4 regions of the Streptomyces sp. V3I8 genome follow, and region 1 is predicted to be linked to each of the others. Evidence: riboswitches for the same ligand, from Rfam matches in the RefSeq annotation. Region 1 holds a riboswitch; each other region holds the start of a gene.

Region 1 (7,655 bases):
AGGCGGGAGGGGGCCCCGGCCCCGGGATCCGCCGCCCGGTCGTCCTGCGCCACCGCCGGCGGGGGGCCGTCGGCCGGGCGGACCGGGTGGGCGTCGCCGGCCGCCGCGCTCCCGGCATCCGCCGTGCTCCCGGCATCCGCTGTGCTTCCGGCGTCCGCCGTGCTTCCGGCAGGGGCGGGGGCGGGCTGTGGTGCGGTGCCGGCGGCCGCGGACAGGGCTTGCGCGAGGCCGCCCAGCTCCACGTGGACCACGAGGACCGGCTTGTCGGGAGCCGCGGCCGAGGCCGACCGCAGGGCCTGCGCGAGGGCGGCGTCCCCGGCCGACCGCTCCCCCACCGCCGGAATGGCGGTGACCACCACGGCGTCGCACGCCTCGTCGGCCAGCGCGTGCGCCAGCGCGGTACGGAAGTCCCCGGCCGAGGCGTTGGTGGTCAGGTCTCGGGGCGGCAGGGGCCGCAGTCCTTGGGCGAGACACGCGTCGTACGTCAGGAGCCCGAGCGATTCGGAGTTCCCGAGGATCGCCACCCTGGGGCCGGCGGGCAGCGGCTGGCGGGCCAGCAGCAGTCCCGCGTCGACCAGCTCCGTGATCGTGTCCACCCGGATGACCCCGGCCTGCCGCAGCAGCGCGGACACCGTGGCGTGGGGCAGCCGGGTGGCCCGTACCGCGTGCCCCTGGGGCGCCGCTCCGCCGTGCCGGGCGCCCTGGACGACGACCAGTGGCTTGGCCGCCGCCGTGCGCCGCGCGAGGCGGGTGAACTTCCGCGGGTTCCCGATCGATTCGAGGTACATCAGCGCGACATCGGTGTCGGGGTCGTCGTACCAGTACTGAAGGACGTCGTTCCCGGACACGTCCGCCCGGTTGCCCGAGGAGACGAAGGTCGACACGCCCGTCACACCCGTGACCCCGCCGCCGCGCCGGTGCAGACGGGACAGCAGCGCGATCCCGATGGCCCCGGACTGGGCGAACAGGCCGATGCGGCCGGTGCGTGGCATCTCCGGCGCGAGCGAGGCGTTGAGCCGCGTCCGCGGCGAGGCGTTGATGACGCCGAAGGCGTTCGGCCCGATGAGCCGCATTCCGTACGTACGGACCTGGCGGACGAGTTCGCGCTGGCGCTCCCTGCCCTCGGGGCCGCTCTCGGCGTACCCCGCGGACACCACGACCAGTCCTTGCACGCCGTGCTCACCGCACTGCGCGACCGCCTCGGGCACCCGTTCGGCCGGAACGGCGATCACGGCGAGGTCGACGGGCTCGCCGATGTCCCGCACGCTGCGGTGGGCCGGGACACCGGCCAGCTCCTTCTCCCCGAGCGCCCCGTTCACCGCGTACAGGCGGCCGGTGAATCCGGCGTCGCGCAGGTTCTCCAGGATGCTGCGCCCCACTCCCCCGGGCGTGCGGCCGGCTCCGACGACCGCGACCGAACCGGGCGCGAGGAGGCGGGCCACCGAGCGTGCCTCCGCCCGCTGCTCCCGCGCGCGCTGCACGGCCAGCGAGCGGTCGGTGGGCTCCAGGCCGAACTCCAGGCGTACGACGCCGTCCTCGAAGCTGCGCTTCTGCCGGTACCCGGCGTCCGTGAAGACCTTGATCATCTTGTTGTTGGCGGGCAGCACCTCGGCGGCGAACCGGCGCACGCCCCGCTCGCGGGCGACGGCCGCGATGTGCTCGAGCAGGGCGGACGCCACGCCGCGGCCCTGATGGGCGTCCTGGACGAGGAAGGCGACCTCCGCCTCGTCCGCGGGGGCGGAGGCGGGCATGCCGTCCGCGCTGATGCGGTCGTAGCGCACGGTGGCGATGAACTCGCCGCCGACGGTGGCCGCGAGCCCCACCCGGTCCACGAAGTCGTGGTGGGTGAAGCGGTGGACGTCCTTGGCGGACAGGCGCGGGTACGGCGCGAAGAAGCGGTAGTACTTCGACTCGGCGGACACCTGCTCGTAGAAGCTGACCAGGCGGTCGGCGTCGTCGGCCGTGATGGGCCGGACGCGCGCGGTGCCGCCGTCGCGCAGCACGACGTCGGCCTCCCAGTGCGCGGGGTACTCGTGCCGGTCCGTCGGGGTCTGCATGGGGCCCAGACTACGGCTCGGGTCCGACAACGGCGGGGGCTCTGCCGGGCCGATCCCGGCGTGCGTCCCTGTGTGCGTCCCGGCGCCGGGCGGGTCCCGGGCGGGTCCCGGGCGGGTCCCGGGCGGGTCCCGGGTCAGCGCGGACGGACCGCGTGCTCCGTGCCGCCGCGCGCGCTCCGTGCCGCCGGGCTCGCGCACGGCCGGGGCGCGGGGCAGTCTTGGGGTCGCGTCCCGCCCGGGGCGCGCTCCACGTGTGGAACACTGGTCTAGACAACCTTGAGACACCTGAAGGGCAGCATCACATGGCTGAGCGCCGCGTCAACGTCGGCTGGGCCGAGGGTCTTCACGCCCGCCCCGCCTCCATCTTCGTCCGGGCGGTCACGGCCTCCGGCGTCCCCGTGACGATCGCCAAGGCCGGCGGCGACCCCGTCAACGCCGCTTCCATGCTCGGGGTCCTCGGCCTGGGCGCCCAGGGTGGCGAGGAGATCGTCCTGGCCTCCGACGCCGACGGCGCGGACACCGCGCTCGACCGCCTGGCCAAGCTGGTCTCCGAGGGTCTCGAGGAGCTCCCCGAGACGGTCTGATCCGCGCGACCCGCGTATCTCCACGTACGGCGGAGCCGCGTCACTCCCACCCGGGGCGACGCGGCTTTGCCGTTCACGCTTTTCGGCCGACGCCGGCCGGCCGATTCCCGTACACGCCGGCCAGCCGATTCCCGTACACACGGAAATACCGTGCCCGCTAATTCCCGGAAACGCGGAAAAAGGGGCAACAGAAATAGGCCCCCACCGAATAACACTCTTTGTATACGGCGCTTCTGTTAATGCCGCAGGCCCGCCGTGTTTACGGGATGTTGCGAAGTCCTCACACGCTCGGCGCGGTTCCCGCCGGGGAAGCGCAGCCGGTGCGCGGCCGTCGCCCGTTCGGCGTGCAGCGCCGTGACGGACCGGGCCCGGTCGCTGTCCCCGCGGGCGACGGCGTCCACGATGGCCCCGTGCTCGGTCCAGGACTCGGCGGGGTGCGCGGGCGCCTCCACCGAGTACATCCAGGCGATCTTGTGCCGCAGCTGGGCGAGTGTCGAGGTCAGTGCCGGACTGCCCGAGGCCTGCGCGAGCGTCTCGTGGAACCAGCCGCCGAGCGAGCGCAGATCCTCGCTGTTGCCCCGCCTGGCCCGCTCCTGTCCCAGCCTGACCAGGCCGCGCAGCACCTTGAGATGGGCCTCGGTACGGCGCTGGGCGGCCCGGGCGGCGCCCAGCGGCTCCAGCAGCACGCGCATCTCCAGGAGGTCGGCGGCCTCCTGCTCCGTCGGTTCCGCGACGCACGCGCCCGCGTGCCGGCGCGTGACCACGAACCCCTCCGCCTCCAGGGTGCGCAGCGCCTCGCGCACGGGGACCCGCGAGACGCCGTACCGGCGCGCGAGCAGTTCCTCGGTGAGCCGGCCGCCGCGTTCGTAGACACCCGCGACGATGTCGTCACGGATCGCCGTGCATACCGAGCGCGCGGGAATACGCATGACCGGACCTCCGCCTTAACCCCCGCGAAACGCGGTCGATTGACGCTTCTCCGGTGACTCTATTGCAGAGGACGGGAAATTCCGAAGGCAGTCCGGAATCCATGGATATTTTTTGGACACACCGCACTTCGGCGGAAGGCCCCGGCTCGGTGAGCCGGGGCCTTCCGCCGAAGTGCGGTGTCGTGCGACGCGGTGTCCTGCGACGCGAGGCTGTGCCGTGCGGTCAGACGTTCACGCCGTGCCCGCGCAGGTACGCGACCGGGTCCATGTCGGATCCGTACTCGGCGGTGGTGCGCGCCTCGAAGTGCAGGTGCGCCCCGGTGACGTTGCCGGTCGCCCCGGAGAGGGCTATCCGCTGTCCCGGCGTGACCGTCTGGCCGACCGTGACGCCGATGGACGACAGGTGCCCGTACTGGGTGTACGTGCCGTCGGTCATCCTGATGACGACCTGGTTGCCGTAGGCGCCGCCCCAGCCCGCCTCCACGACCGTGCCCGAGCCCACCGCGTGCACGGGGGTGCCGCCGGCGGCGTGGAAGTCGATGCCGGTGTGGCTGCCCGAGGACCAGATGCCGCCGCCGGCCTGGTAGGAGGTGGAGACGTACGAGCCGGCGATCGGCGCGGTGTACGCGTTGAGACGCTTGCGCTCGGCCTCGCGGGCGGCACGCACCTTGGCCTCGCGCTCCTTCTCGGCCTTCGCCGCGGCCTCCTCGGCGCGCTTCTTCGCGTCGGCCTCGGCCTTCTCGCGGGCGGCGGCCTGCTCGGCGGCCTGCCGCTGGGCGGTGGCCTGCGCGTCGATCTCGTGGGCGACCGAGTCGCCCATGGTGACGGCCTTGAGGGGCCCCGTCTGCTCGATCCCGCCCTCGGCGGCGAGCGCCGGCGAGGCGGCCAGGGTGCCCACGACGCCGGTGGTGGCGAGGGCGGCGACGCCGACGGTCCTGCGGGTGGTACGCGTCATGCGGCTGGGAAGACGGTGCTTCCCCGTGGCGCGGGTGAACGCCATGAAGTGGCTGGTCCTTTCCTTCCTTCTCGCCTACCGGGTTAGCTGACGGGTTCGGAGCAGGAAGGTCTCCTACGGGCGCCCTTCGGGAAGGGCGTCCGATTCACCCCAGGGACGTGTGGGTCCCCGGCTCCCCGGGCTCGCGCCGTACGGGGACTCGGCGATGACTGTCCGGTGCCGCGGACGCGGCGCACTGCCTGACGAACAGCCGGACCGACGCTAAACGGCGCCTCTTTCGGCAGACAAACGGATCACCACTTTTGTAGCGCACGCCACAGGGCAGACGGGCAACCTCTGTACCAATACGGGCGCATCGGACACGCCACGCACCGAGGCGGACAACGGACGGAAGACAGACAAGAAGACAGACGGAAGAGGCGGAAGAAACGGAAAAGGGCCCGGGGGACTCATCCAGTCACCCGGGCCCAGCCTCCGCCGGCCGCTACTCGGCCGTCACCACGCTCACTTCACCGATACCGAGGGCCCTGACCGGCTCCTCGATCTGCGCGGCGTCACCGACGAGGACGGTCACCAGCCGGTCCACCGGGAAGGCGTTCACGGCGGCCGCGGTGGCCTCCACGGTGCCGGTGGCGGCGAGCTGCCGGTACAGCGTCGCCTGGAAGTCGTCCGGCAGGTGCTGCTCGACCTGGTCGGCGAGCGTGCCCGCGACGGCTGCCGCGGTCTCGTACTTCAGGGGCGCCACGCCCACCAGGTTCTGCACGGCGACGTCCCGCTCGGCGTCCGTCAGCCCCTCGGCGGCGAGCGTGCGCAGCACCTTCCAGAGGTCGTCGAGCGCCGGGCCGGTGTTCGGGGTGTCCACGGAACCGCTGATGGCGAGCATCGAGATGCCCGTGCCGTCCGGGGCGGAGCGCAGCACCTGGCCGAACGCCCGTACGCCGTAGGTGTATCCCTTCTCCTCGCGCAGGACGCGGTCCAGGCGGGAGGTGAGGGTGCCGCCGAGGCAGTACGTACCGAGCACCTGGGCGGGCCACACGCGGTCGTGCCGGTCTGCGCCGACCCGGCCGATGAGCAGTTGCGTCTGTACGGCGCCGGGCCGGTCGACGATGATCACCCGGCCGGTGTCGTCGGCGGTCACCGAGGGCACGGGACGCGCCTCGGCCTGCGATCCGGTCCAGGCGCCGAGCGTGTCCGCGAGCAGCGCGTCGAGGTCGACGCCGGTGAGGTCGCCGACGACGACCGCGGTGGCCGTGGCCGGGCGCACGTGCTTCTCGTAGAAGGCGCGTACGGCCGCGGAGTCGATCGCGGTGACCGTCTTCTCGGTGCCCTGGCGCGGACGCGACATGCGGGAGTCCGCCGGGAAGAGCTGACGGGACAGCTCCTTGGCGGCCCGGCGGGCCGGGTTGGCGCTCTCGTGCGGGATCTCGTCGAGCCGGTTGCGCACCAGCCGCTCGATCTCGCCGTCGTCGAACGCGGGCGCCCTGAGGGCGTCGGCGAGCAGGCCGAGCCCCTTGGGCAGCCGGGAGACGGGCACTTCGAGGCTGAGCCGGACGCCGGGGTGGTCGGCGTGGGCGTCGAGCGTGGCGCCGCAGCGCTCCAGCTCGGCGGCGAACTCCTCGGCGGAGTGCTTGTCGGTGCCCTCCGAGAAGGCCCTCGCCATGATCGTGGCGATGCCGTCCAGGCCCTTCGGCTCGGCCTCCAGCGGGGCGGCCAGGAGCACCTCCACGGCGACGACCTGCTGGCCGGGGCGGTGGCAGCGCAGCAGCGTCAGGCCGTTGCCGAGCGCGCCGCGCTCGGGCGCCGGGAAGGCCCAGGGCCGGGCCTCGCCGGCCTGGGGCTGCGGGTGGAACTCCATCGTGGCGAGCTCGGTCACTTGGCCGCCTCCTCGTCGGTGTCGTCAGCGGCGGTGTCGGTGCCCTCGGAGGCGCCGGTCCCCTCGGGGGCGGTCGGCTCGTAGACCAGCACCGCGCGGTTGTCGGGGCGCAGGCGGGCCTCGGCGACCTCCCGCACCTCCTCCGCGGTGATGTCGAGGACGCGCTGCACGGCGGTCAGGGCGAGCTGCGGGTCGCCGAACAGGACGGCGTACCGGCACAGTTCGTCGGCGCGGCCCGCGACCGTGCCGAGGCGGTCCAGCCACTCGCGCTCCAGCTGGGCCTGCGCGCGCTCCATCTCCTCGGCCGTGGGGCCCTCCGCGGCGAACCGGGCGAGCTCCTCGTCGACGGCGGCCTCGATCACCGGGACCTCGACGTCGCCGGACGTCTTCACGTCGAGCCACCCCAGGGAGGGCGCTCCGGCGAGGCGCAGCAGGCCGAACCCGGCCGCGACGGCGGTGCGGTCGCGGCGTACGAGCCGGTTGTAGAGCCGGGACGACTCACCGCCGCCGAGGACGGTCAGGGCGAGGTCGGCGGCGTCGGACGCGCGCGTACCGTCCTCCGGGAGCCGGTAGGCGGCCATCAGCGCGCGGGCCGGGACCTCCTCCTCGACGACCTCGCGCAGCTGCCCGCCCATGGTCTCCGGGAGCGAGCCGTCGCGCGGGGCGGGCTTGCCGTCGTGGCCCGCGATGGAGCCGAAGTACTTCTCGACCCAGGCGAGCGTCTGCTCCGGGTCGATGTCGCCGACGATCGACAGCACGGCGTTGTTGGGCGCGTAGTAGGTGCGGAAGAAGGCGCGGGCGTCCTCGAGGGTGGCCGCGTCCAGGTCCGCCATCGACCCGATCGGGGTGTGGTGGTACGGGTGGCCCTCCGGGTAGGCGAGGGCGGTCAGCTTCTCGAAGGCGGTGCCGTAGGGGACGTTGTCGTAGCGCTGGCGGCGCTCGTTCTTGACGACGTCCCGCTGGTTCTCCATCGACTCCTCGTCGAGCGCGGCGAGCAGCGAGCCCATGCGGTCGGCCTCCAGCCAGAGGGCGAGCTCCAGCTGGTGCGTCGGCATGGTCTCGAAGTAGTTGGTGCGCTCGAAACTCGTCGTCCCGTTGAGCGAACCGCCCGCTCCCTGCACCAGTTCGAAGTGGCCGTTGCCCTTGACCTGGCCGGAGCCCTGGAACATCAGGTGCTCGAAGAGGTGGGCGAGCCCGGTGCGGCCCTTGACCTCGTGGCGCGACCCGACGTCGTACCAGAGGCACACCGCCGCGACC
Region 2 (7,655 bases), 1.2 Mb from region 1:
GGGGGAGGGCCGCGGGGCGGTGTCGCCCGGTCGGTCAAGAAGATGCGCGGCTACCTCGCCGAGCTCATCCACCGCAAGCGCGAGGAGCTCACGGACGAGCCGGCCCCGGGCGAGGACCTCATCTCCGGTCTCATCCGGGCCTCCGACCACGGCGAGCACCTCACCGAGAACGAGGCCGCCGCGATGGCCTTCATCCTCCTGTTCGCCGGTTTCGAGACGACCGTGAACCTCATCGGCAACGGCACCTACGCCCTGCTCACCCACCCCGGACAGCGGCAGCGGCTGCAGGACTCCCTCGCCGCCGGCCGGACGGACCTCCTGGAGACCGGCCTGGAGGAACTGCTCCGCTACGACGGCCCCGTGGAGATGGCCACCTGGCGGTACGCCACCGCACCGCTCGTCGTCGGCGGGCAGGACATCGCCGTGGGCGACCCCGTGCTCGTCGTGCTCGCGGCGGCCGACCGCGACCCCGCCCGGTTCGAGGACCCCGACGCCCTCGACCTCTCCCGGCGTGACAACCAGCACCTCGGTTACGGACACGGCATCCACTACTGCCTCGGCGCGCCCCTCGCCCGGCTGGAGGGCCGGGCCGCGCTCACCACGCTCCTGACCCGCCTGCCCGACCTCCGACTCGCGGGTGATTGCGCGGATTTGCGGTGGCGCGGAGGGCTCATCATGCGTGGGTTGCGCACGCTTCCGGTGGAGTTCACCCCGGTCGCGAAGTCCTGACGGCCCTAGCACCGAAGCCGGTGAAAGGTGAGACTCCGTCAACTCTGTGATCTTCACGTTATCTGCGCTGCACCGACTTGTGACAAGAGTTCGAGTGCGGCTACGTTCACCCATCAATGCGGCACGTCTCACGCGCCGCAGCAGCCACGAGCGCAGCCTTCCGCTGTGTCCTGTGCGTACTCCTTGCTGTCACGCGAAAGGCAATCGCATGCTTACCGGGAACGGCCGCCATCGTCGCCCCCGCCAGGCTCCGGCACTCCTCGTCGCCGCGGGCGTGGCCGGATCGGCCATCGCGATCCCCCTGCTCGGCGCGAGCGGCGCGAGCGCCGCCAGCGGCACGACCTGGGACGCGGTCGCCGAATGCGAGAGCGGCGGCTCGTGGAGCGCCGACACCGGCAACGGGTCCTACGGCGGGCTCCAGATGACCCAGGAGACATGGGAGGAGTTCGGCGGTCTCGACTACGCGCCGAGCGCCGACCAGGCCAGCCGTTCGCAGCAGATAGCCGTCGCCGAGAAGATCCTCGCCGACCAGGGGACGACCGCCTGGGCGACCTGCGGTCTCGTCGCCGGCCTGACGCAGGACTCCGACAGCGCCGTGGTCGACACGGGCGTCGCCGAGGGCGGGGTCACCCCGTCGCCCGGCGTGGACGGGACCGAGGGCAGGGACAGCGCGACGCCCGACCCGTCCACCGGCGACACCGCCACGGACGCGGGGGAATCGGACGACGCCGCCGCGGACGACGCGACGGACACCTCGGACGACACGAAGAAGAGCGGCGATTCGGGCAAGTCGGCCCAGAAGGGCGACTCTTCGGCCGAAGAGGACGCGGACGCCCCCGGCCGCCACCGCGGCGGCGTCGCGGACGAGGTCGACACCGCGTCCCGCGCGGACGACTACTCCGCCCGGCACGCCTCGCGCAGCGACAGCGACTCGCGCGTCCTGGCCGACGAGGGCTCGTACGTGATCCGCACCGGGGACAGTCTCTCGGGCATCGTCGACTCCTTCGAGCTCGACGGCGGATGGGAAGCGCTGTACGACGCCAACAAGGACGCCATCGGCGCCGACCCGGACTTCATCATCCCCGGTCAGAGCATCTCCATCGACGACCGGGCCGCCGCGAGCAAGTAGTGACCAAGCCGCCGAATCGGGCGAAAACAAGCGGTAGTTCGCGCTGAATGTCCGATTTGATGAAAGTGAGACATGGATCTCAACACCCCTGATCGTCTTTGAAATTCGGCGCCGTCCGTGTCTACGGTCGTGACCGCTCGCCACTGGTGGGCCCCGACGGTCGCACGCCGAATCCTGCCAACGGCCGTACGGGAACAGTCGTCGCGTAAAGCGCCGTAGGCAGGAGCGGGGGACCCAGGTAAGTGCCGGACCCGGTCGTCACGACCGGGCACGGCTTGGGGTTAAGCCGCGTGACAGCAGTGTCACGCGGCCGGGCAACTCACTCGGCCCGAACCCGACAGCTCACCTCGCAGGCGTCGGTGAGGGGATCACTTCATGCTGCTTTCGAACAAGGGCAAGCACCGTCGTCCGTCCAAGGCCGCCCGCATCGCCACGCTGGCCGGTGTCACCACCGCCGCCGTCGCCGTCCCGCTGATGGGCGCCACGGGAGCCTCCGCCGCCACCACCTCCGAGTGGGACACCGTCGCCGCGTGCGAGTCCGGCGGCAACTGGTCGATCAACACCGGCAACGGCTACTACGGCGGCCTGCAGTTCTCGGCCTCCACCTGGGCCGCGTACGGCGGCAGTTCGTACGCCTCCACCGCCGACAAGGCATCCAAGGCGCAGCAGATAGCCGTCGCCGAGAAGGTCCTGGCGAGCCAGGGCAAGGGTGCCTGGCCGAGCTGCGGCGTGGGCCTGTCCGGCGCCTCCACCGGCAACACCGCTCCCGCCGGCTCCGGTTCCTCGAACTCGGGCGGCTCCGGCGGCTCCGGCGACTCCGGCCAGAGCGCCTCGAAGCCCCAGCAGAAGACGCAGCCCGCCGAGCAGCGTGCCTCGCGTGCGCAGGAGCGGCCGGCCGCGCAGAAGACCGTCGAGACCCCGACCGGCAAGAAGGTCAAGAAGGGTGACGGCGAGTACAAGGTCGTCAAGGGCGACACCCTGAGCGAGATCGCCGACGCGAAGAACGTCAAGGGCGGCTGGCAGAAGCTGTTCAAGCTGAACGACGACATCGTCGACGACGCCGACTTCATCTTCCCGGGCCAGCAGCTGCACCTCAGCTGACCCCGCCGGTCGCGTCACCGCTCCGGTGACCTCCTTCGGTGGGCCGGACATCGCGTCCCGGCCGGGGCCCTGGCCGCTCAGCCCCGACCGGACGTCCGGCCCACAACCGAATCGCGACTGAACCACAGCGCTCTCACATCCGTGTCCTCCATCGTGGGGTCCGTGAGGGCCACCCCCCCGGTCCTCCGCGGGCTCCCCGCTCCGGTGCGTTTTCCCCCGTGCGCACCGGAGCGGGGCTTTTTTCCGCCGCCCCCTCTTTGGCGCCCCCCTCTTTGTCACCCTCCTCCTTGCCTCCCCCGCGTTCCGCTCGCCTCCCCGGCCCGCTCACCCCCTCGCTTTGTTCCGTTCGGAAACAATTTCCTCTCGGTTCCGTCCACGAGACGGTCGGGGGCCCGTCGGGGCCCGGCAGCCGGTTAGGCTCATCCCGCGGGGCCACCACGGCCTGCGCCCAACCGGGCCTCCGGCCCGGCGCAGCTTGCGTCACATCCCAGAAGGAGATGCTCGTGCCGTCCATCGACGTCGTCGTAGCCCGGGAAATCCTGGACTCCCGAGGCAACCCCACGGTCGAGGTCGAGGTCGGCCTCGACGACGGCAGCACGGGTCGTGCCGCCGTTCCGTCCGGCGCCTCCACCGGTGCCTTCGAAGCCGTCGAGCTCCGTGACGGGGACCCCAACCGCTACCTCGGCAAGGGTGTCGAGAAGGCCGTCCTCGCCGTCATCGAGCAGATCGGCCCGGAGCTCGTCGGCTACGACGCCACCGAGCAGCGCCTCATCGACCAGGCGATGATCGACCTGGACGCCACCGACAACAAGGGCTCGCTCGGCGCCAACGCCATCCTCGGCGTCTCCCTCGCCGTCGCCCACGCCGCCTCCGAGACCAGCGACCTGCCGCTCTTCCGCTACCTCGGCGGACCGAACGCGCACCTGCTGCCCGTCCCGATGATGAACATCCTGAACGGCGGGTCGCACGCCGACTCGAACGTCGACATCCAGGAGTTCATGATCGCCCCGATCGGCGCGGAGTCCTTCTCCGAGGCCGTGCGCTGGGGCGCCGAGGTCTACCACACCCTCAAGAAGGTGCTGAAGACCAAGGGCCTGTCCACCGGCCTCGGCGACGAGGGCGGCTTCGCCCCGAACCTCGGCTCCAACCGCGAGGCCCTCGACCTCATCCTCGAGGCCATCAAGCAGGCCGGCTACATCCCCGGTGAGCAGGTCGCCCTCGCGCTGGACGTCGCCGCGTCCGAGTTCTACAAGGACGGCAAGTACGAGTTCGAGGGCAAGTCCCGCTCGGCCGCCGAGATGACCGAGTACTACGAGGAGCTCGTCTCCGCGTACCCGCTGGTCTCCATCGAGGACCCGCTGTACGAGGACGACTGGGCTGGCTGGAAGGTCATCACCGAGAAGCTGGGCGACAAGGTCCAGATCGTCGGCGACGACCTCTTCGTCACCAACCCCGAGCGCCTGGCCCGCGGCATCGAGGAGGGCTCCGCCAACGCCCTGCTCGTCAAGGTCAACCAGATCGGCTCGCTGACCGAGACGCTGGACGCCGTCGAGATGGCCCAGCGCAACGGCTTCAAGTGCATGATGTCGCACCGCTCCGGCGAGACCGAGGACGTCACCATCGCCGACCTCGCGGTCGCCGTGAACTGCGGTCAGATCAAGACCGGCGCCCCGGCCCGCTCGGACCGCGTCGCCAAGTACAACCAGCTGCTGCGCATCGAGGAGATCCTCGACGACGCCGCGGTGTACGCGGGCCGCTCGGCCTTCCCCCGCTTCAAGGGCTGAGCCGAGGGCCGGCTCCGAGCCGTGCGGTGAGGAGCGACAGCCCCGTCGTACGTACGTCCCCGTACCCGGTCCCGTACCGTGTGCGGGGACGTACGCACGTATCGGGGAGGCGGGACAGATGGCTGTGAAGGACCGTGACCGGTTCTCCACCGCGACCAGGCTGCGGGCGCTCGGTGAGCAGACCGCCGCCCGCGTCTACCGCTCCCAGACCAAACGCCAGGCGCGGCGGTCGCGGCTGACCGGCCGGGCGGCGCTCCTCGCGCTCGTCCTGTGCACGCTCGTGGTGGCGCTCGCCTACCCCATGAGGCAGTACGTCTCGCAGCGCGCGGAGGTCGCCGATGTGCGGCGGGAGCGCGAACAGGCCCGCGAGCGGGTCGAGGAGCTGCGCGACCTGAAGGCGCGGTGGCAGGACGACGCGTACGCCGAGCAGCGGATACGGGAACGGCTGCACTACGTGATGCCGGGCGAGACCGGTTACGTCGTCGTCGACCCCGACGCGGCCAGGAAGACACGTACGGACCGGACGGCGGCCGACCGGGCCTGGTACGACAACGTCTTCGACGGCGTGGACAAGGCCGACGCCGCCGGCCGCTGAACAGACCGGCCGCCGAACGGACCGGTCGCTGCAGAGACCGGCCGCCGAACAGACCGACTGCCGAACAGACTGACTGTTGAACCGACCGCCGCTCGTCCCGCGACCCACCGCGACCGACCGACCGGCGACCGACCAGAAAGACACAGACCCAAGGCATGCAGACGCCCCCGCCGCCCACTCCGCGCACCGAGCCCACCGACACGGACGTCGAGGCGTTCAAGCAGCAGCTCGGGCGGCCGCCGCGCGGACTGCGCGCGATCGCGCACCGCTGTCCGTGCGGACAGCCGGACGTCGTCGAGACGGCCCCCCGGCTGCCCGACGGTACGCCGTTCCCGACGACGTACTACCTGACGTGCCCGCGCGCGGCCTCCGCCATCGGCACGCTGGAGGCGAACGGCGTCATGAAGGAGATGACGGACCGTCTCGCCACCGACCCCGAGCTGGCCGCGGCGTACCGGGCCGCGCACGAGGACTACATCGCGCGCCGTGACTCCATCGAGGTGCTGGAGGGATTCCCAAGCGCGGGCGGGATGCCGGACCGGGTGAAGTGCCTGCACGTCCTGGTGGCCCACTCGCTGGCCGCGGGCCCCGGGGTGAACCCCCTCGGCGACGAGGCGATCGCCATGCTGCCGGAGTGGTGGCGCAAGGGCGCGTGCGTGCTGCCGCCCGCGTGACGGGGGAAGCCCGCGCGGTCCGGGCCGGCACCCCGGCGAACAAGCACAGCAGCACGACAGCACAACAGCACAGGAGACCACTGTCATGACTCGCGTCGCCGCCGTCGACTGCGGTACCAACTCCATCCGCCTGCTCGTCGCCGACGTGGACCCCGGGACCGGTGAACTCGTCGAGCTCGACCGCCGCATGACGATCGTCCGCCTGGGACAGGGCGTCGACCGCACGGGGCGCCTCGCCCCCGAGGCCCTGGACCGCACCTTCGCGGCCTGCCGCGAGTACGCCGGGGTGGTCGAGGAGCACGGCGCGGAGCGCGTCCGCTTCGTCGCGACCTCCGCCTCCCGCGACGCCGAGAACCGGGACGAGTTCGTCCGGGGCGTCCTCGACATCCTGGGCGTGGAGCCCGAGGTCGTCTCCGGCGGCCAGGAGGCCGAGTTCTCGTTCGCGGGCGCCACCAGGGAACTGACGGGCCGTGACGACCTGGCCAGGCCCTATCTGGTGGTGGACATCGGCGGCGGTTCCACCGAGTTCGTCGTCGGCGACGACCACGTGCGGGGTGCCCGCTCGGTGGACATCGGCTGCGTACGGATGACGGAACGCCACCTCGTACGGGACGGCGTGGTCACCGACCCGCCGACCGAGGAGCAGATCGCGGCGATCCGCGCCGACATCGAGGCGGCCCTCGACCTCGTCGAGGGGTCCGTGCCGCTGCGCGAGGCCCGCACGCTCGTCGGGCTCGCCGGCTCCGTCACCACCGTCTCGGCGATCGCCCAGGACCTCCAGGAGTACGACCCCGAGGCCATCCACCACTCCCGGGTCGGCCTCGACCGGGTCCGCGAGATCACCGCACGGCTGCTCACCTCCACGCACGCCGAGCGCTCGGCCATCCCCTCGATGCACCCGGGACGTGTGGACGTGATCGGGGCCGGCGCCCTCGTGCTCCTCGCGATCATGGAGCGGACCGGCGCCCGGGAGGTCGTGGTGAGCGAGCACGACATCCTCGACGGCATCGCGTGGTCGATGGCCTGAGGCGGGCCCCGGTCCCTCACCCGTCGGCAGCCTCTACTGAGCAGGTCGGACGACGTCTGAGCGTCCTCGAAGGGCTTCCGGGGACCCGGAGAACGACCTTGCCGGAAGTCCGCCGGAAAACTTCGTGAAGTTCTTCACAAGAGAATCGGCCCTGTTGGCGGAGGAATTCGGTCCTCCAGGCCCTTTCGGGGTCCCGGAGGGGGGCCGGGCACCGCGAAGGGAGTGTTTCGCGAGTGCTGCGGTCACGTGAAACGGGGGACTGGTACAGGGGCCGTGAAAGGCCGGAGCGGCAGCTCACGCGGCATTGACAACAGGTCGCGGGGCACGCCGGTTCCCCCGTCGGACCATGATCTGGATCACGTGAGCGGCGCAGTGTAGCAGAGGGTGCGTAGGAGCTTGTGAAGGGGCGCACGAGCGACCCCCCTGGGGCGGGTGGATACTCGATGGCATGAGCACCACGGAGCGTCCCAGGATCCTCGTAGTAGGCGGTGGGTACGTAGGCCTGTACGCAGCTCGGCGCATCCTCAAGAAGATGCGCTACGGCGAGGCGACCGTCACGGTCGTCGACCCCCGGTCGTACATGACCTACCAGCCCTTCCTCCCCGAAGCCGCCGCC
Region 3 (7,655 bases), 960 kb from region 1:
ACGTCGCCGCGCTGATCGTCGAACCGATCCAGGGCAAGGGCGTGCACGAGTCGCCGCCCGGATACCTGCGCGCCGCCCAGGAGCTGCTGCGCAGGCACCGCGCGCTGCTCATCGCGGACGAGGTGCAGACCGGACTCGGCCGCACCGGGGACTTCTACGCCTACCAGCACGAAGAGGGTGTGGAGCCGGACCTGGTCTGTGTGGCGAAGGCGCTGTCGGGGGGCTATGTGCCCGTCGGCGCGACCCTCGGCAAGGACTGGATCTTCAAGAAGGTCTACTCGTCCATGGACCGGGTCCTCGTGCACTCCGCGAGCTTCGGGTCCAACGCGCAGGCCATGGCGGCCGGCCTCGCCGTGCTGTCGGTGATGGAGAACGAGCAGATCGTGGCGAACGCCCGCGCCACCGGAGAGCAGCTGAGGTCGCGGCTCGCGGCGCTCGTCGGGAAGTACGAGCTGCTGAGCGACGTACGCGGCCGGGGGCTGATGATCGGCATCGAGTTCGGCCGGCCGAAGTCCCTCAAGCTGCGCAGCCGTTGGACGGTGCTGCAGACCGCCCGCAAGGGGCTGTTCGCGCAGATGGTGGTCGTGCCGCTGCTGCAGCGCCACCGGATCCTCACCCAGGTCTCCGGCGACCATCTGGAAGTGATCAAGCTGATTCCGCCGCTGGTGATCGACGAGCAGGACGTGGACCGCTTCGTGGACGCCTTCACCGCCGTGATGGACGACGCGCACAGCGGGGGCGGCCTGATGTGGGACTTCGGGAAGACACTGATGAAGCAGGCGGTTGCCAACCGGTAGGCCCTGCGGCCGGCCGTAGGCCGTCGGTGGGGTTCCTGGGGGCCGGCATCTTTTGCCTCAGGGGCAAGTTATTTGCCTCCGGGGCAAGGGTGCGGCTCAATGGACGCATGAACCCTGACAAGGGTACGCACCCCACCGTCGCCCCCCAGCTACGTGCTCTGCGCCGCCGCGCGGCCCTCACCCTGGAGTCCGCGGCCGGCGCAGCCGGACTCTCCCCCGCCCACCTCTCCCGGCTGGAGACCGGGCAGCGCCAGCCCTCGCTGCCGATGCTCCTCGCGCTGGCCCGCGTCTACGCCACCACCGTCTCCGACCTGCTCGGTGAGACGGCTGCCGAACGGGACGCGGTCGTGCGCTGTGCCGACATGGAGCCCACGCAGGCCGGCGGCTGGACGTATCGGCAGGCCGGCGCCGCCGGACGCGGTATGCAGTCCCTGCGCGTGCACGTCCCCCACGGGACGCAGGGCGACATCGTGCGGGTCCACCCCGGCGAGGAGTGGCTGTACGTCCTCCAGGGGCGGCTGCGGCTGCGCCTCGGGGACACCGCGCACGTCCTCGCGCCCGGGGACAGCGCCCACTTCGACTCGCTGACCCCCCACCGGATCGCCGCCGCGGACCGGGACGGGGCCGAGCTCCTCTTCGTGCACACCCTGCTGCAGAGCCCGACGGCCGCCCTGTGCCTCGGACCGACGACGACCTCAGGAGAAGATTCGTGAAGGACCTGGAGGAGAAGTTCCCGCGCGCGCTGTGGGTCCGGCTCATCATCTACGTGGCGGTCGGGCACGTCTTCGCCGCCTTCATCTACCTGCTGTTCACGCTCGGGGCCCAGAACCAGTAGCCCCCCGGCGTAGTCAGTCGAGGAACCGCTCGCGCAGCCGCTCCCGTACCCGCGGGGTCACGGCGAGGCCCTGCTCCAGGTACGCGTCGACCCCGCCCCACGTCTCCTCGATCGTGTCGAACGCCGCCGTCAGGTACTCGGCGCGGGCGTCGAAGAGAGGGCTCAGCAACTCCATCACCTCGGGGGTGTACGCCGAGGCGGCGGAGCCGCTGCGGTGGACCTTGTAGCGGCGGTGCGCCGCGTTCGACTCCAGGTAGTCCGTCATGACGGCCTCGCGCTCGACGCCGACGGCGAGGAGCGTCACGGCGACGGAGAGACCGGCCCGGTCCTTGCCCGCCGCGCAGTGCATCAGCGCCGGGACGCTGCCCTCCGCCAGCGCGTGCAGCACCTGACGGTGCTCGGCGGTGCGGTCCTTGATGATCGTGCGGTACGAGCCGATCATGCGGTCCGCCGCCCGGCCGTCCGAGAGCAGCTCGCGCAGCTGCTCCAGATTCCCGTCGCGGACCATCTTCCAGAACTCCGCGCCGTCCGCCGGGTCCGACAGCGGCAGGTTCACATTGCGCACCCCGGGCAGCTCGACATCGGCGCCCTCGAGCTTGTGGTCGGCCGCGTTGCGGAAGTCGAAGATCGTGTGCAGGCCCAGGGAGGCCAGGAACGCGGCGTCCGACGCCGTCGCGTGCGCGAGGTGGCCGCTGCGGAAGAGCCGCCCGTACGCCAGACGCCGGCCGTCCACCGTCGGCAGGCCGCCCACGTCGCGGAAGTTGCGCACTCCGGTCAGCTCGGGCTCGGTCGACGGGACCTGCTGCGTCACGGGGGCTCCTCCCCTCGGCTGCCGACGCGGCTCGTCGGCGAGGTGCGTATCCGACGATACGACATCGGTTCACGGGCCGATGAGTTGTCCACAGGCGTTGCCCGAAGGGCGGGTCGGCCCTGATGATGTTGGGGCTTGAGCGTGCCTGTTCGAATATGTGAGGGCTTGATGGTAGAGATCGGCGCAGACGGCCGTACGTGGCTTCTTTCGGGGCCCACGAGCAGCTACGGCCTGCGGCTCGGTGACGAGGACGAGCTGCTTCATCTGCACTGGGGCCCGAGGATCGCACTCGCCGACGCCGAGGCGCTCGCCGCGGGTCCCGGCCCGGAGTACTGGGCGTTCGAGGCGACCCTCGACGGCCACGAGGAGTACCCGGTCGAGGGCGGTCCCCGCTTCGTGCGGCCCGCGCTGTCCGTGCGGACACCGGACAGGCGCGGCACCGAGTGGCGCTTCGAGGGGTACGAGACCGACGAGGCCGAGGGGGCGGAGGGGGCCGGCGGGGGCGAGCTGCGGCTGCGGTTCTCCGACTCCGGGCTCGGCATCACCCTGCACTACCGGATGCGGGCCGGTGGCGACGTCGTCGAGCGCTGGGTGACCCTCGCCAACGAGGGGCCCGCCCTGGAGGTGCTGCGGGCCGACTCCGCGACCTGGACGCTGCCGCTGCGCGACGGGTGGCGGCTGTCCCAGCTGCACGGACGGTGGGCGGCCGAGTCACGGCTCACGCGCTCGGAGCTCACCTACGGCGAGAAGATCATCGGCAGCCGGCGCGGGCACACCGGGCACCAGCACCTGCCGTGGGTCGCCCTGGACGCGGACGGCACGGCGACCGAGGAGCTGGGCGAGGTCTACGGCTGCGCGCTCGCCTGGTCGGGGACCTGGCGGATCGCGGTGGCGCAACTGCCGGACGCGCGCGTGCAGATCACCGGCGGCGCCGGGTACGACGACTCGGGCCTGCTGCGGCTGGAGCCGGGGGAGAGCTTCGTCACGCCCGTCTTCGCGGGGCTGTGGAGCGACGGTGGCTTCGGCGGGGCGAGCCGTGCCTGGCACGCGTACCAGCGCGCGCACGTGATCCCGGACGCGGACCGGTACCGGCCCGTGCTCTACAACTCCTGGGAGGCCACCGAGTTCGACATCTCCGAGGAGCAGCAGCGGGCGCTCGCCCGCCGGGCCGCCGACGCGGGGATCGAGCTGTTCGTGGTGGACGACGGCTGGTTCGGGGCGCGCACCAGCGACCGGGCCGGGCTCGGCGACTGGACGGTCAACCGGGACCGCTTCCCCGGCGGCCTCACCCCGCTGAGCGACTACGTGCACGGGCTCGGGATGCAGTTCGGCATCTGGGTCGAGCCCGAGATGGTCAACCCGGACAGCGAGCTGTACCGCGCGCACCCCGACTGGGTGCAGTTCCAGCCGGGCCGCAGGCGCACGGAACTGCGCAACCAGCTCGTCCTGAACCTCGCCCGCGAGGACGTCCAGGAGTACCTGTGGGAACAGCTCGACGCGCTGCTCTCCAGCGCGCCGATCGACTACGTGAAGTGGGACTTCAACCGCTGCTTCACCGACGCGGGCTGGCCCGGCGAGGCGTATCCGCAGCGGCTGTGGGTGGACCATGTGCACGCCCTGTACCGCCTGCTGGACCGGCTGCGGGCGGCCCACCCCCACGTGGCCTTCGAGTCCTGCTCGGGCGGCGGCGGGCGGATCGACCTCGGGATCATGGCCCGTACGGACCAGGTGTGGACCTCCGACAACACCGACCCGCTCGACCGGCTCGCCATCCAGCACGGGTACAGCCAGGTGCATCCCGCGCGGGCCATGGCCGCCTGGGTCACAGACAGCCCGAACACCCAGCTCAACGGGCGGGTCAGCTCGCTGCGCTTCCGGTTCGTGAGCGCGATGGCCGGGGTGCTCGGAGTCGGCGGCGACCTCACCCGGTGGAGCGCCGGGGAGCTGGCCGAGGCGCGGACCTGGGTGGACCTCTACAAGGAGATCCGGCCCGTCGTGCAGGGCGGCGACCTGTACCGGCTGCGGGCGCCGGAGGGCGGGCTGAGCGCCGTCCAGTACGTCCGCGGCGGCGAGACCGTCGTCCTCGCCTGGCTGCAGGCCCAGCACCACGGCGAGCCGGTCCCGCCGCTGCGGCTGCGCGGACTCGACCCGTCAGCATCGTACGAATGCCTCGAAACGGGCGAAGTGCACCGGGGTGCGGTGCTGTTGCACCACGGGGTGCGGACGGGGCTGCGCGGGGATCTCGACGCGGCAGTTGTCCGGCTGCGTCGCATGTGACGGATGTGTCCGCAATGGAGCCTTCGTTCCAACTCGTGCCGGAATGAAGGCTCCTGGGGCCGTGCGCCGTGAGCAGCGTCATATCCGTGACGTTCCGCTGTCGCCATGCTCACGTAAGTCCACTTTGTTTCCAGGGCCGCAGCAAGGAAAAGGCGGCCCGTATTCACGCAGGGTGACCGGTATTCCATCGGAGGATCAAGGAAACAGGGGACACAGGAAACCCCGAAGGTTGTTTCCGCCTCTTCATGTCGCTTACGTTCACCTCCAATCCGGACGGACGCCCAATCCTGCCGCCGCCCGGAATCCGCACACCCACCCGATCCACGGCAGGAGCGGGGGACCCACAGGTACTACGCCTGTTCCGGTCTCCGGAACGGGCTCGGGGTTAAGCCGTGCGACAGCACGGCCGGGCATCTCCAGCCCGCACCCGACAGCTCACCTCGCAGGCGCCGGAGAGGAATTCGTCATGCCCGCGAAGGGTAAGCACCGCCGTCCCAGGTCCCAGCGTTTCACCCGCTCCATAGCCGTGGCCGGAACCGGGGGCGCGGCCCTCGCCCTCCCGCTGCTCGGCGCGGCCGGAGCGCACGCCGCCACCCCGCAGTCCGCCGCCGACTCCGTCGCGAGTGCCTCGAACGTCGCGAGCGAAACCCCGAAGTCCGCACCGGCCGCCGACAAGAAGGCCGGAGCGGGGAAGACCGGGGCGCAGAAGGTCACCACCAAGACGTACGCCGTGCGTTCGGGCGACTCCCTGTCGAAGATCGCCGACACGCAGGACGTCGACGGTGGCTGGAAGAAGCTGTACTCGGACAACCGCACCGTGGTCGGCGGCGACCCGTCGCTCATCCATCCGGGCCTGAAGCTCACGCTCGGCGGGGCCGCGGCCACCACCGGCTCCGACGCCTCCGAGGCGGCCGGGCGGTCCACCGCCAAGAAGCCGGCCACGACGTCCAGGGCCACGGACACCTCCGCCGCCACCTCGACCGCTCCGTCGGCCTCCAGCGGCTTCTCGCTGCCGGTCGCGGGTGCGTCGATCGGGACCTCGTACAAGATGTCCGGCAGCATGTGGTCCAGCGGCTACCACACCGGTGTCGACTTCGTGGTGCCCACCGGCACCTCGCTCAAGTCCGTCGGCGCGGGCACGGTGGTCTCCGCCGGATGGGGCGGCGCGTACGGCAACCAGGTCGTCATCCGGCTCGCCGACGGCCACTACGCCCAGTACGCCCACCTGTCCTCCCTGTCCGTCTCGGCCGGCCAGGCCGTGACCGGCGGACAGCAGGTCGGCCTCTCCGGCGCGACGGGCAACGTCACCGGCCCGCACCTGCACTTCGAGATCCGCACCACCCCGGACTACGGCTCGGACGTGGACCCGCTGGCGTACCTGCGTGCCAAGGGCGTTTCCGTCTGACACCCGCTCGGCACGTCCTTCGAAGGCCGGACCCCGTCACGGGGTCCGGCCTTCGGCATGCCGTCGCGCGGACGGTACGGCCCGTACCGCCCGCGCGACGGGCGCGGCGTGTTGCGGTCTCGTGGCGTGGCCGGGCGGAGCGTCGACACGGGTGGGCGGCAGGCGCCAGAGTGATCTCCACAAGCGCTTTCCGCACCCATGGCGGTGCCGGAGCCGTCGCTCACCACCCCCGGAGGAACCGCGCCATGACGACCACACGCAGGGCGTTCGGAGCCCTGGCCGCAGGCGCCGGCCTCGCCGCGCTCGTCCCCGGAGCGCCGGCGGGCGCCGCGGACCGCCACCGCCCGGGGCGGATCCTCGCCCGCGACGACTTCAGGCACGGCCTCGGCCGGTGGGTGACCGAACTGCAGGACGGCGGCAGCGTCACCGCCTCCCGGGGTGTCCTGGACATCGACGTACCCGGCGGTGCGACGGTCTGGTTCAGGCACGCGCTCCGCGGACCGTACGTCATCGGGTACACCGCCGTCCCGATCGGCGCGGGCGGCGTCAACGACCGCGTCTCGGACCTCAACAACTTCTGGAACGCCATCGACGCCCGCTCGCCCGACGACCTCTTCGCCACGCCCCGCGACGGTGCGCTCGCGACCTACGACCACCTCAGGACGTACTACGTGGGATACGGCGCGAACGGCAACACCACGACCAGGCTGCGCCGCTACGTCGGCGAGGCGGGCGTACGGCCGCTGATCCACGACTACACGGAGCCCCTGCTCACCGCGAACCGGCCGAACCGGGTCCGGATCGTCTCGGACGGTTCGACGGTCCAGTGGTGGAACAACGGCCGGCTCGTTCTCGACCACACGGACCCGGAGCCGTACACGAGCGGGCACTTCGCCTTCCGGACCACCTGGAGCCACTTCGCGATCAGCGACTTCCACGTACGGGAGCTGCGGAAACGTACCTGAAGGAGCTCTGTATTCCTGGATTGACCAACACTTGACAAGTGGCTTATCTCACCGCGCGTCAACCCCTTCCTACGGTCGCGTAGCTCACACCCCAAGGTGAATCATGGGCCGACGTGGCAGACGATTCGAGAGACGGCAACAGAAAAGACGACAACAGATCAGTGATCGGGTCGTACGTGGCGGTGGGGGACAGCTTCACCGAGGGCGTCGGCGACCCCGGCCCGGACGGGTCCTTCGTCGGCTGGGCGGACCGGTTCGCGGTGCTGCTCGCGGACCGGCGGCCCGAGGGCGACTTCGGCTACACCAACCTCGCGGTCCGCGGGAAGCTGCTCGACCAGATCGTCGAGCACCAGCTGAAGCGGGCCAGGGAGCTCGCTCCGGACCTGGTCTCCTTCTGTGCGGGCGGCAACGACATCATCCGGCCGGGCACCGATCCCGACGAGGTCGCGGAGCGCTACGAGCGGGCCGTCGCGGACCTGACGTCGGCCGTCGGCACGGTCCTGGTGACCACCGGGTTCGACACCCGTGGCGTGCCCGTGCTCCGGCACATGCGCGGCAAGATCGC
Region 4 (7,655 bases), 2.6 Mb from region 1:
GACCTGATCTACCTCGCGCCGGAGCGGCTGCGGCTGGAGTCCACCCTCGACCTCCTCAAGCGCGGCAGGATCTCCGTCTTCGCGATCGACGAGGCGCACTGCGTGTCCCAGTGGGGCCACGACTTCCGCCCCGACTACCTGGCGCTCTCGCTGCTCGGCGAGCGCTGGCCGGACGTGCCGCGGATCGCGCTGACCGCGACGGCCACGCACGCGACGCACCGGGAGATCACCGAGCGCCTGGGCATGCCGGACGCCCGCCACTTCGAGGCCAGCTTCGACCGGCCCAACATCCAGTACCGGATCGTGCCGAAGGCCGACCCCAAGAAGCAGCTGCTGGCCTTCCTCCAGGAGGAGCACGCGGGCGACGCGGGCATCGTGTACTGCCTCTCGCGCAACTCCGTGGAGAAGACGGCCGAGTTCCTCGCCCGCAACGGCATCGCGGCGGTGCCCTACCACGCGGGTCTCGACGCGGGCACCCGCGCCGCCCACCAGTCGCGGTTCCTGCGCGAGGACGGCCTGGTGGTGTGCGCGACCATCGCCTTCGGCATGGGCATCGACAAGCCGGACGTCCGGTTCGTCGCCCACCTCGACCTGCCCAAGTCCGTCGAGGGCTACTACCAGGAGACGGGCCGCGCGGGCCGTGACGGACTGCCGTCCACGGCCTGGATGGCCTACGGCCTGAACGACGTCATACAGCAGCGCAAGATGATCCAGTCGAGCGAGGGCGACGAGGCGTTCCGCCGCCGGGCGGCCGCGCACCTCGAAGCGATGCTCGCCCTGTGCGAGACCGCCCGGTGCAGGCGCAGCCAGCTGCTCGCCTACTTCGGCCAGGACCCCACGGCCGAGGCGTGCGGGAACTGCGACACGTGCCTGGTGCCGCCGGAGACCTGGGACGGCACGGTCGCCGCCCAGAAGGTGCTGTCCGCCGTGGTGCGGCTGCAGCGCGAGCGGGGGCAGAAGTTCGGGGCGATCCAGATCGTCGACATCCTGCTCGGCAGGAAGACGGCCAAGGTCATCCAGTTCGACCACGACCAGCTGTCCGTGTTCGGCATCGGCGCGGAGCTGGACGAGGGCGAATGGCGCGGTGTCGTACGGCAGATGCTGGCCCAGGGCCTCCTCGCGGTCGAGGGCGCGTACGGGACGCTGGTGCTGACCGAGGCGAGCGGGACCGTGCTGCGGCGCGAGCGGGAGGTACCGCTGCGCAAGGAGCAGCCGAAGCCGGCGTCCTCCCGCGGCTCGTCGGGCTCCTCCGGCGGTTCCGACCGGGCCGAGCGCAAGGCCAAGGCGGCGGCCGCGGCGGCCGAGATGCCCCAGGAACTGCTGCCCGCCTTCGAGGCCCTGCGCGCCTGGCGTGCCGGACAGGCCAAGGAGCAGGGCGTCCCGGCGTACGTCATCTTCCACGACGCCACGCTGCGGGAGATCGCCGCCCTGTGGCCGGCCTCCGTCGCGGAGCTCGGCGGCATCAGCGGCATCGGCGAGAAGAAGCTCGCCACGTACGGGGAGGGCGTGGTCGGCGTACTGGCCTCCCTGGACCGCCCGTCCCCGGCTCCGAAGACCCCGGCTCCGAAGACCTCGGGCACCGATGCCGGCGCCGAACCGGAACCGCGGCGCCGCAGCGACGGCGACCCGGACCTGCACTGGCCGGAAATGGACACGGAACCGGAACCGGAGGACTGGGCCTAGCCGCGGCTCCCCCGGGGGACGCTCTCCCGGGGGCGGGGAACGAACGGCGCGCTCAGTCCGGACGCGCCCGTACCCGACCCGACACAGGACCGGGAGCCCCACGCACCTCAGGGGCGCGGGGAACTGCGCGACCGGTCCCCACCGGCCCGCGGATCCCCACGACCCCACATCCGTGAACACACCCCCGGGGGAGGGGGCGGCCCGTCACACGCCCGGTGTGACGCGTCCGCTCACCTCGCCGAGCCCCACCCGCGTGCCGTCCGGGCCGGGGGCCCACGCGGTCAGGGTCACGACGTCGCCGTCCTCCAGGAAGGTCCGCTTCCCGGAGGGCAGTTCGAGCGCGTCCCGGCCGTTCCAGCTCAGCTCCAGGAGCGAGCCCCGTTCACGCTCCGAGACCCCGCTCACGGTGCCCGACCCGTACAGGTCGCCGGTGCGCAGCGAGGCCCCGTTGACCGTCATGTGGGCGAGTTGCTGCGCGGCCGTCCAGTACATGGTGGAGAACGGCGGCTCGGACACCACATGACCGTTGACGGCGACGCGGATGCGCAGGTCGTAGCCGCCCGGCTCCTCGGCGGCGTCGTCCAGGTAGGGGAGGAGGAGGTGCGTGCGCGCCGGCGGCGCGATCCGGGCGTCCTCCAGCGCGTCGAGCGGGGTGATCCACGCCGACACCGACGTGGCGAAGGACTTGCCGAGGAAGGGCCCGAGGGGGACGTACTCCCAGGCCTGGAGGTCGCGGGCGGACCAGTCGTTGAGGAGGCAGAGCCCGAAGACGTGCTCGCGGAAGTCGGCGAGCGGCACCGGCCTGCCCATCGCGGAGGGCGCGCCGACGACGAAACCGACCTCCGCCTCGATGTCCAGCCGGACGGAGGGGCCGAAGACCGGCGCCGGGTCGGCCGGGGCCTTGCGCTGCCCGGCGGGGCGTACGACGTCGGTCCCGGAGACCACGACGGTGCCCGACCGGCCGTGGTAACCGATCGGCAGATGCTTCCAGTTGGGGGTGAGGGAGTCCTCGGCGTCAGGACGGAAGATCCGGCCGACGTTCCGGGCGTGGTTCTCGGAGGCGTAGAAGTCGACGTAGTCGGCGACCTCGAAGGGGAGGTGCAGGGTCACCTCGGAGAGGGGGTGGAACAGGGGCGCGACGGTCTCCCGGTGGGCCGGCACCGTCACCCACGCGGTGAGCGCCCGCCGGACGTCCGACCACGCCGTGCGGCCGGCCGCGAGCAGCGGGTTCAGCGAGGGCCGGGCGAGCAGGGAGGCGTACGGGGAGCCGAGCGCGACCGCGGCGGCGCCCGCGTCGAGGACGTGGTCGCCCAACCGGACACCCACGCTCCGCTGATCGGAGCCCTCCGGAGAGCCGTTCAGGGAGAAGACGCCGTACGGAAGATTGTGCGGGCCGAAGGGATCGCCCTCGGGGACATCGAAGGGGGGCATGGGGTGCTGCCTCGCTTTCCGTGTGGGTGCAGCACACGTTACGGGGAGGGGCCGGGCGGGGGCAGTGCCTGAAGAGTTCGCAATGTCCGATTAAGGGTGGGTTCGGGTCCAGGGATGTGCGGGACACGTGGGGGACAGGTGCACGCCCGCCGCGGTCTCGCGCCACCTGCGGCGCGCCTTCGTCCGGCGGACCGGGGATCGACGTCGTCCGCGCCCCGCACCTCGACCTGCCCCCCCAGAACTCGCCGCGGTCGTGCCCGACGGGCCGTCGTCGGGGCGGGCCGGTCCGCCCTGGAGGCGGCGGCGCTCGCCGCGCAGGCCGGCGCACAGGTGCGTGCGGTGGCGCGCGGAAAGGGGTCTGCCGCGTTCGGCGCGCCCCCGGCAGCAGCCGCGGCTGCGCCCGGGTCACTCTTCGGGCGGGCCTGGTCGTTGTGGACCCTCACCTCCTGCCCGCACCCGTACCGGTACCTGCCGTCCGCGGCCCGGCACTTCCTCGTCCGCCACCTCGCCGGACAGCGCGGCTGAACATCCGGGACGGCCCGGGACGGCCCGGGGCGGCCCGGGGCGACCTTAAGGGGAACCGGCGGAGGAATGGAAGAAGAGCCTGAGGGAGGACCGGAGAGGGGCCGGACAGGGACCGGAGAGAGACCGGGAAAGGCCGCGGAAGGGAGGCGTGGGGAGGGGCGCGCGGCCGGTCGGCGCGGTGGCCGATTTGTCATGGGATCGACCCCAACAGCCGGGGCCGGAGGGGGCGTACGGCGACGCGTGGGACGGTCGAGGTGCCGGACGACGTCCGGTTCGCGTCGAGTCGCTGGAGCATTCGATCCGTATTCTCTGATCATGGCCGCACCGAATGCATATTCACTCATCGCCACTGACCTGGACGGGACGCTGCTGCGCGGCGACGACACCCTTTCGGACCGGTCACGCACCGCGCTGGCGATGGCGGTCGGGGCAGGTGCCCGGCACCTCGTGGTGACGGGGCGCCCCGCTCCGCGCGTACGCCCGCTGCTGGAGGAACTGGGCAGCCGGGGACTCGCGGTGTGCGGACAGGGTGCGCAGTTGTACGACGCCGGCGCGAACCGCATGGTGTGGTCCGTCACCCTCGACCGCGAGCTGGCCGAGGTGGCCCTCGGCAAGATCGAGGCGGAGGTCGGCGAGGTGTACGCGGCCGTCGACCAGGACGGCGTGGACGGCCTCACCCTCATCGAGCCGGGCTACGAGATGCCGCACCCGACGCTCCCGGCGGTACGGGTGCTGCGGCGCGACGACCTCTGGACGCAGCCCATCAGCAAGGTGCTGCTGCGCCACCCCCTGCTGTCCGACGACGAGTTGGCGACCGCCGCGCGCGGAGCGGTGGGTTCCCTCGCCAGTGTCACGATGTCCGGCCCCGGTACCGTCGAACTCCAGCCATGCGGCACCACGAAGGCGACGGGGCTCGCGTTGGCCGCCGAGCATCTGGGCCTGACGTCCGCGCAGACCGTCGCCTTCGGGGACATGCCCAACGACATCCCCATGTTCGACTGGGCGGCGCGCGGGGTCGCGATGGCCAACGCGCACCCCGAACTGAAGGCGGTCGCCGACGAGATCACCCTCTCGAACGAGGACGACGGCATCGCGGTGGTCCTGGAGCGGATGTTCTCCGACCGCCCCCGCCCCGGCCCCGGCCCCGGTACCGGCCGGGGCGCGGGTCCGGGTTCCGGTCAGTAGGCCCCGAAGACGTTGTCGATGGAGCCGTACCTGGCGGCGGCGTAGTTGCACGCGGCCGTGATGTTGGCGACCGGGTCGAAGGGGTCGAGCGACGTGCCGGACACGTGGTACGCCGCGAAGGTGGGGTCGATGACCTGGAGGAGCCCCTTGGACGGCGTACCGGCGACCGCGTTGGAGTCCCAGTTGTTCATGGCCTGCGGGTTGCCCGAGGACTCACGGATGATGTTGCGGTGGATGCCGTCGTAGGTGCCCGGGATGCCCTGCTGGGCCATGACGTCCAGCGACTCCCGGATCCAGCCGTCGAGGTCGTCCGTGTAGGTCTTCGCGGTGGCCGGGGTGACGGCGGAGGCCGTGGTCGTTTCGGCCGCCGCGGCCGTCCCGGCCGGGGCGTCGGCGTTCTTCGTGCCCACGGTCAGCTCGAGGCCCGGACGGATGAGCGCCGGGTCGTCGCCGATGACCGCGCGGTTGGCCTTGTACAGCTTCTTCCAGTCGCCCGTGGTGTGCGCCTTGGCGATCTTGGACAGGGTGTCGCCCCCGGCCACCTCGTACGTGACCAGCGAGACCTGCGGAACCACGGCCGTGGCCGCTTGAGCCGTCTGGGCCGCCTGAGCCGCGTGGGTCGGCTGTGCGGCGTGGGCGCCGGTGGCCCCCACGAGGGGGAGCGCGAGCGCGGCACCGCCGGTCCCCGCGGCGACGATGCCACGGGTGAGGGTGCTCGTTCGGGGACGGCGGTGCTTGCCTCGTGAGGCCATGACGCATTCCTCTCCGGCGCCTACGAGGTGAGCTGTCGGGTTCGGGCGGGAGCTGCCCGGCCGCGTGCTGTACGCGACTGCACCCCGAGCCGTTCCGGGATTCGGACCGGCGACTTACCTGGGTTCCCCGCTCCTGCCGTACGCGAGTGAATGGGTGACTGGAATGTCCGGGCGGCGGCAGGATTAGGCGGTCCGTCCGGAGTGACGTGAACGTATGCGAGAGCACATGCCGCTAACAAGCCCCATATTCACGCCCCGGTGGTAATGACCAGCGAAGTCGACCGCGTATTCCTTGATCTATTCGGAATATGAACTTCAACTTGCTTTCTGCAAAGGGAAGTCGGGAGACCGGACAAAATGATCACTTCGGACAGACGTGACTCAATTCACGGTCACGGAAAGGGGGTGGGGGAAGCGTATGGTCAATTCGGTCAAGAAGGTATCTTCGGGGCATTCCGAAGTGCGGAATCCGGCTATTCGCGGACAGGCCCGCCGGGTCCGCCCCGGCCACGCGCGTGTGGCGCTTGTTTCCGCCGTCGCGGGGAACGCGGAAGACCTCGTGGGTTCTCCTCGCGGCGAGGGGTGCGGGGCGGGGGTGTGGGGGCGTGCGGATGTGACGGGCCCGTTCCGGGGCGTGCCGGCTGTCCGGATCGCATCCGTCATACCGGTGGATCCGGAACATACCGCCGGTGATCCGACCGCGCCCGATCCGGTCCATGGGGGCAAAAGGGACCAGGTGGAGTGTGTCCGGCAGGGCGACGGCAGGTGACGGGCGGGCGCTCATCGTGATCGAAAGACGACCGGATACGCTGACTTGAGTGCCACCAGCGACACATCGACAAACGCCTACAGCACCGAGCGCACCCAGCACACCCAGAGCATCCAGAGACCGCCGTTGAGAGCGTCAGCAGACAGGAGACCCTCGTGACCGTCGTCGGGCCGTTCGGGCTGAGCGTGCGGGACCAGGCTCTCGAAGCCGATGTCCAGGCCGGACTGACGGCTGTCGAGGAGGGACTGCTCGAGGCCACCAAGAGCGAGGTCCCGTTCATCACGGAGGCCGCGCAGCACCTCGTGCGCGCGGGCGGCAAGCGGTTCCGGCCGCTGCTCGTGATGCTCGCCGCCCAGTTCGGTGACCCGTACGCGCCGGGCATCGTGCCCTCGGCGGTCGTGGTCGAGCTGACCCACCTCGCCACGCTGTACCACGACGACGTGATGGACGAGGCGGACGTGCGCCGGGGGGTGCCCAGCGCCAACAGCCGCTGGGACAACTCGGTGGCGGTCCTCACCGGCGACTTCCTCTTCGCGCGCGCCTCGCACATCCTGGCCGACCTGGGCCCCGAGGCCGTACGCATCCAGGCGGAGGCCTTCGAGCGGCTGGTCACCGGCCAGATCCTCGAGACGGCGGGACCGCGTGACGGCCGCGACCCGGTCGACCACTACATGGACGTGCTCGGCGGCAAGACCGGCTCGCTGATCGCGGTGGCCGGACGCTTCGGCGCGATGATGTCCGGCGCCGACGAGACGGTGGTCGACGTGCTGACGCAGTACGGGGAGCGGCTCGGCGTCGCCTTCCAGCTCGCCGACGACGTGCTGGACATCGCGAGCGACTCGCGCGAGTCCGGCAAGACGCCGGGCACCGATCTGCGCGAGGGCATCCCGACGATGCCCGTGCTGCGGCTGCGCGAGCGCGTGGAGCGGCTGGGGCTCGCGGAGGACATCGCCCTGTCCGAGCTGCTCGCCTCCGACCTGACGGACGACGACCGGCACGCGGAGGCGCTCGCCAAGCTGCGCGTCCACCCCGCGCTGGACCAGGCGCGCCGCGACACCGTGCGGTACGCGGAGGACGCCCGCGCCACGCTGGCGCCGCTCCCGGAGTGCGACGCGAAGTCGGCCCTGGTGGAGCTGTGCGACGCGGTGGTGCACCGCGCGGGCTGATCCGCGCGAGGTGCCTGTGCCTGCGCCTGTGCCCGTACGACCCCTACGGGTCCGGGGCGGTGCGGTCCGCCTGTGTCATACCGCAGGTGTACACGGAGTTGGCTCCGAGGTCTGACGCTCCACGGCGGTCGATCTGGTCGAATG

What was found. Region 1 has a riboswitch for cyclic di-AMP ahead of QFZ75_RS10640 (M23 family metallopeptidase). Riboswitches for the same ligand answer to the same signal wherever they lie in the genome.
Positions count from the first base shown of each region.
Region 2: another riboswitch for cyclic di-AMP. It lies ahead of QFZ75_RS15685 (transglycosylase family protein); the one in region 1 lies ahead of QFZ75_RS10640 (M23 family metallopeptidase).
Region 3: another riboswitch for cyclic di-AMP. It lies ahead of QFZ75_RS06460 (M23 family metallopeptidase); the one in region 1 lies ahead of QFZ75_RS10640 (M23 family metallopeptidase).
Region 4: another riboswitch for cyclic di-AMP. It lies ahead of QFZ75_RS22525 (LysM peptidoglycan-binding domain-containing protein); the one in region 1 lies ahead of QFZ75_RS10640 (M23 family metallopeptidase).

Region 1 covers NZ_JAUSZL010000002.1:2,420,949-2,428,603, forward strand. The annotation lists gene QFZ75_RS10625 (bifunctional GNAT family N-acetyltransferase/acetate--CoA ligase family protein) at 1-2,057, opposite strand, end outside; gene QFZ75_RS10630 (HPr family phosphocarrier protein) at 2,360-2,641, shown strand; gene QFZ75_RS10635 (GntR family transcriptional regulator) at 2,878-3,570, opposite strand; gene QFZ75_RS10640 (M23 family metallopeptidase) at 3,794-4,570, opposite strand; cyclic di-AMP (ydaO/yuaA leader) riboswitch at 4,583-4,740, opposite strand; gene QFZ75_RS10645 (pitrilysin family protein) at 5,010-6,398, opposite strand; gene QFZ75_RS10650 (M16 family metallopeptidase) at 6,395-7,655, opposite strand, start outside.
Region 2 covers NZ_JAUSZL010000002.1:3,588,885-3,596,539, reverse strand. The annotation lists gene QFZ75_RS15695 (cytochrome P450) at 1-729, shown strand, start outside; gene QFZ75_RS15690 (transglycosylase family protein) at 938-1,858, shown strand; cyclic di-AMP (ydaO/yuaA leader) riboswitch at 2,060-2,229, shown strand; gene QFZ75_RS15685 (transglycosylase family protein) at 2,234-2,959, shown strand; gene eno (phosphopyruvate hydratase) at 3,457-4,743, shown strand; gene QFZ75_RS15675 (septum formation initiator family protein) at 4,862-5,338, shown strand; gene QFZ75_RS15670 (DUF501 domain-containing protein) at 5,494-6,012, shown strand; gene QFZ75_RS15665 (Ppx/GppA phosphatase family protein) at 6,098-7,039, shown strand; gene QFZ75_RS15660 (NAD(P)/FAD-dependent oxidoreductase) at 7,488-7,655, shown strand, end outside.
Region 3 covers NZ_JAUSZL010000002.1:1,464,028-1,471,682, reverse strand. The annotation lists gene QFZ75_RS06485 (aspartate aminotransferase family protein) at 1-797, shown strand, start outside; gene QFZ75_RS06480 (helix-turn-helix domain-containing protein) at 905-1,510, shown strand; gene QFZ75_RS06475 (DUF6126 family protein) at 1,507-1,632, shown strand; gene QFZ75_RS06470 (tyrosine-protein phosphatase) at 1,646-2,443, opposite strand; gene QFZ75_RS06465 (alpha-galactosidase) at 2,612-4,720, shown strand; cyclic di-AMP (ydaO/yuaA leader) riboswitch at 5,024-5,182, shown strand; gene QFZ75_RS06460 (M23 family metallopeptidase) at 5,187-6,125, shown strand; gene QFZ75_RS06455 (DUF6250 domain-containing protein) at 6,371-7,090, shown strand; gene QFZ75_RS06450 (SGNH/GDSL hydrolase family protein) at 7,252-7,655, shown strand, end outside.
Region 4 covers NZ_JAUSZL010000002.1:5,052,168-5,059,822, forward strand. The annotation lists gene recQ (DNA helicase RecQ) at 1-1,683, shown strand, start outside; gene fahA (fumarylacetoacetase) at 1,888-3,114, opposite strand; gene QFZ75_RS22520 (HAD family hydrolase) at 3,955-4,824, shown strand; gene QFZ75_RS22525 (LysM peptidoglycan-binding domain-containing protein) at 4,818-5,576, opposite strand; cyclic di-AMP (ydaO/yuaA leader) riboswitch at 5,581-5,743, opposite strand; gene QFZ75_RS22530 (polyprenyl synthetase family protein) at 6,501-7,511, shown strand.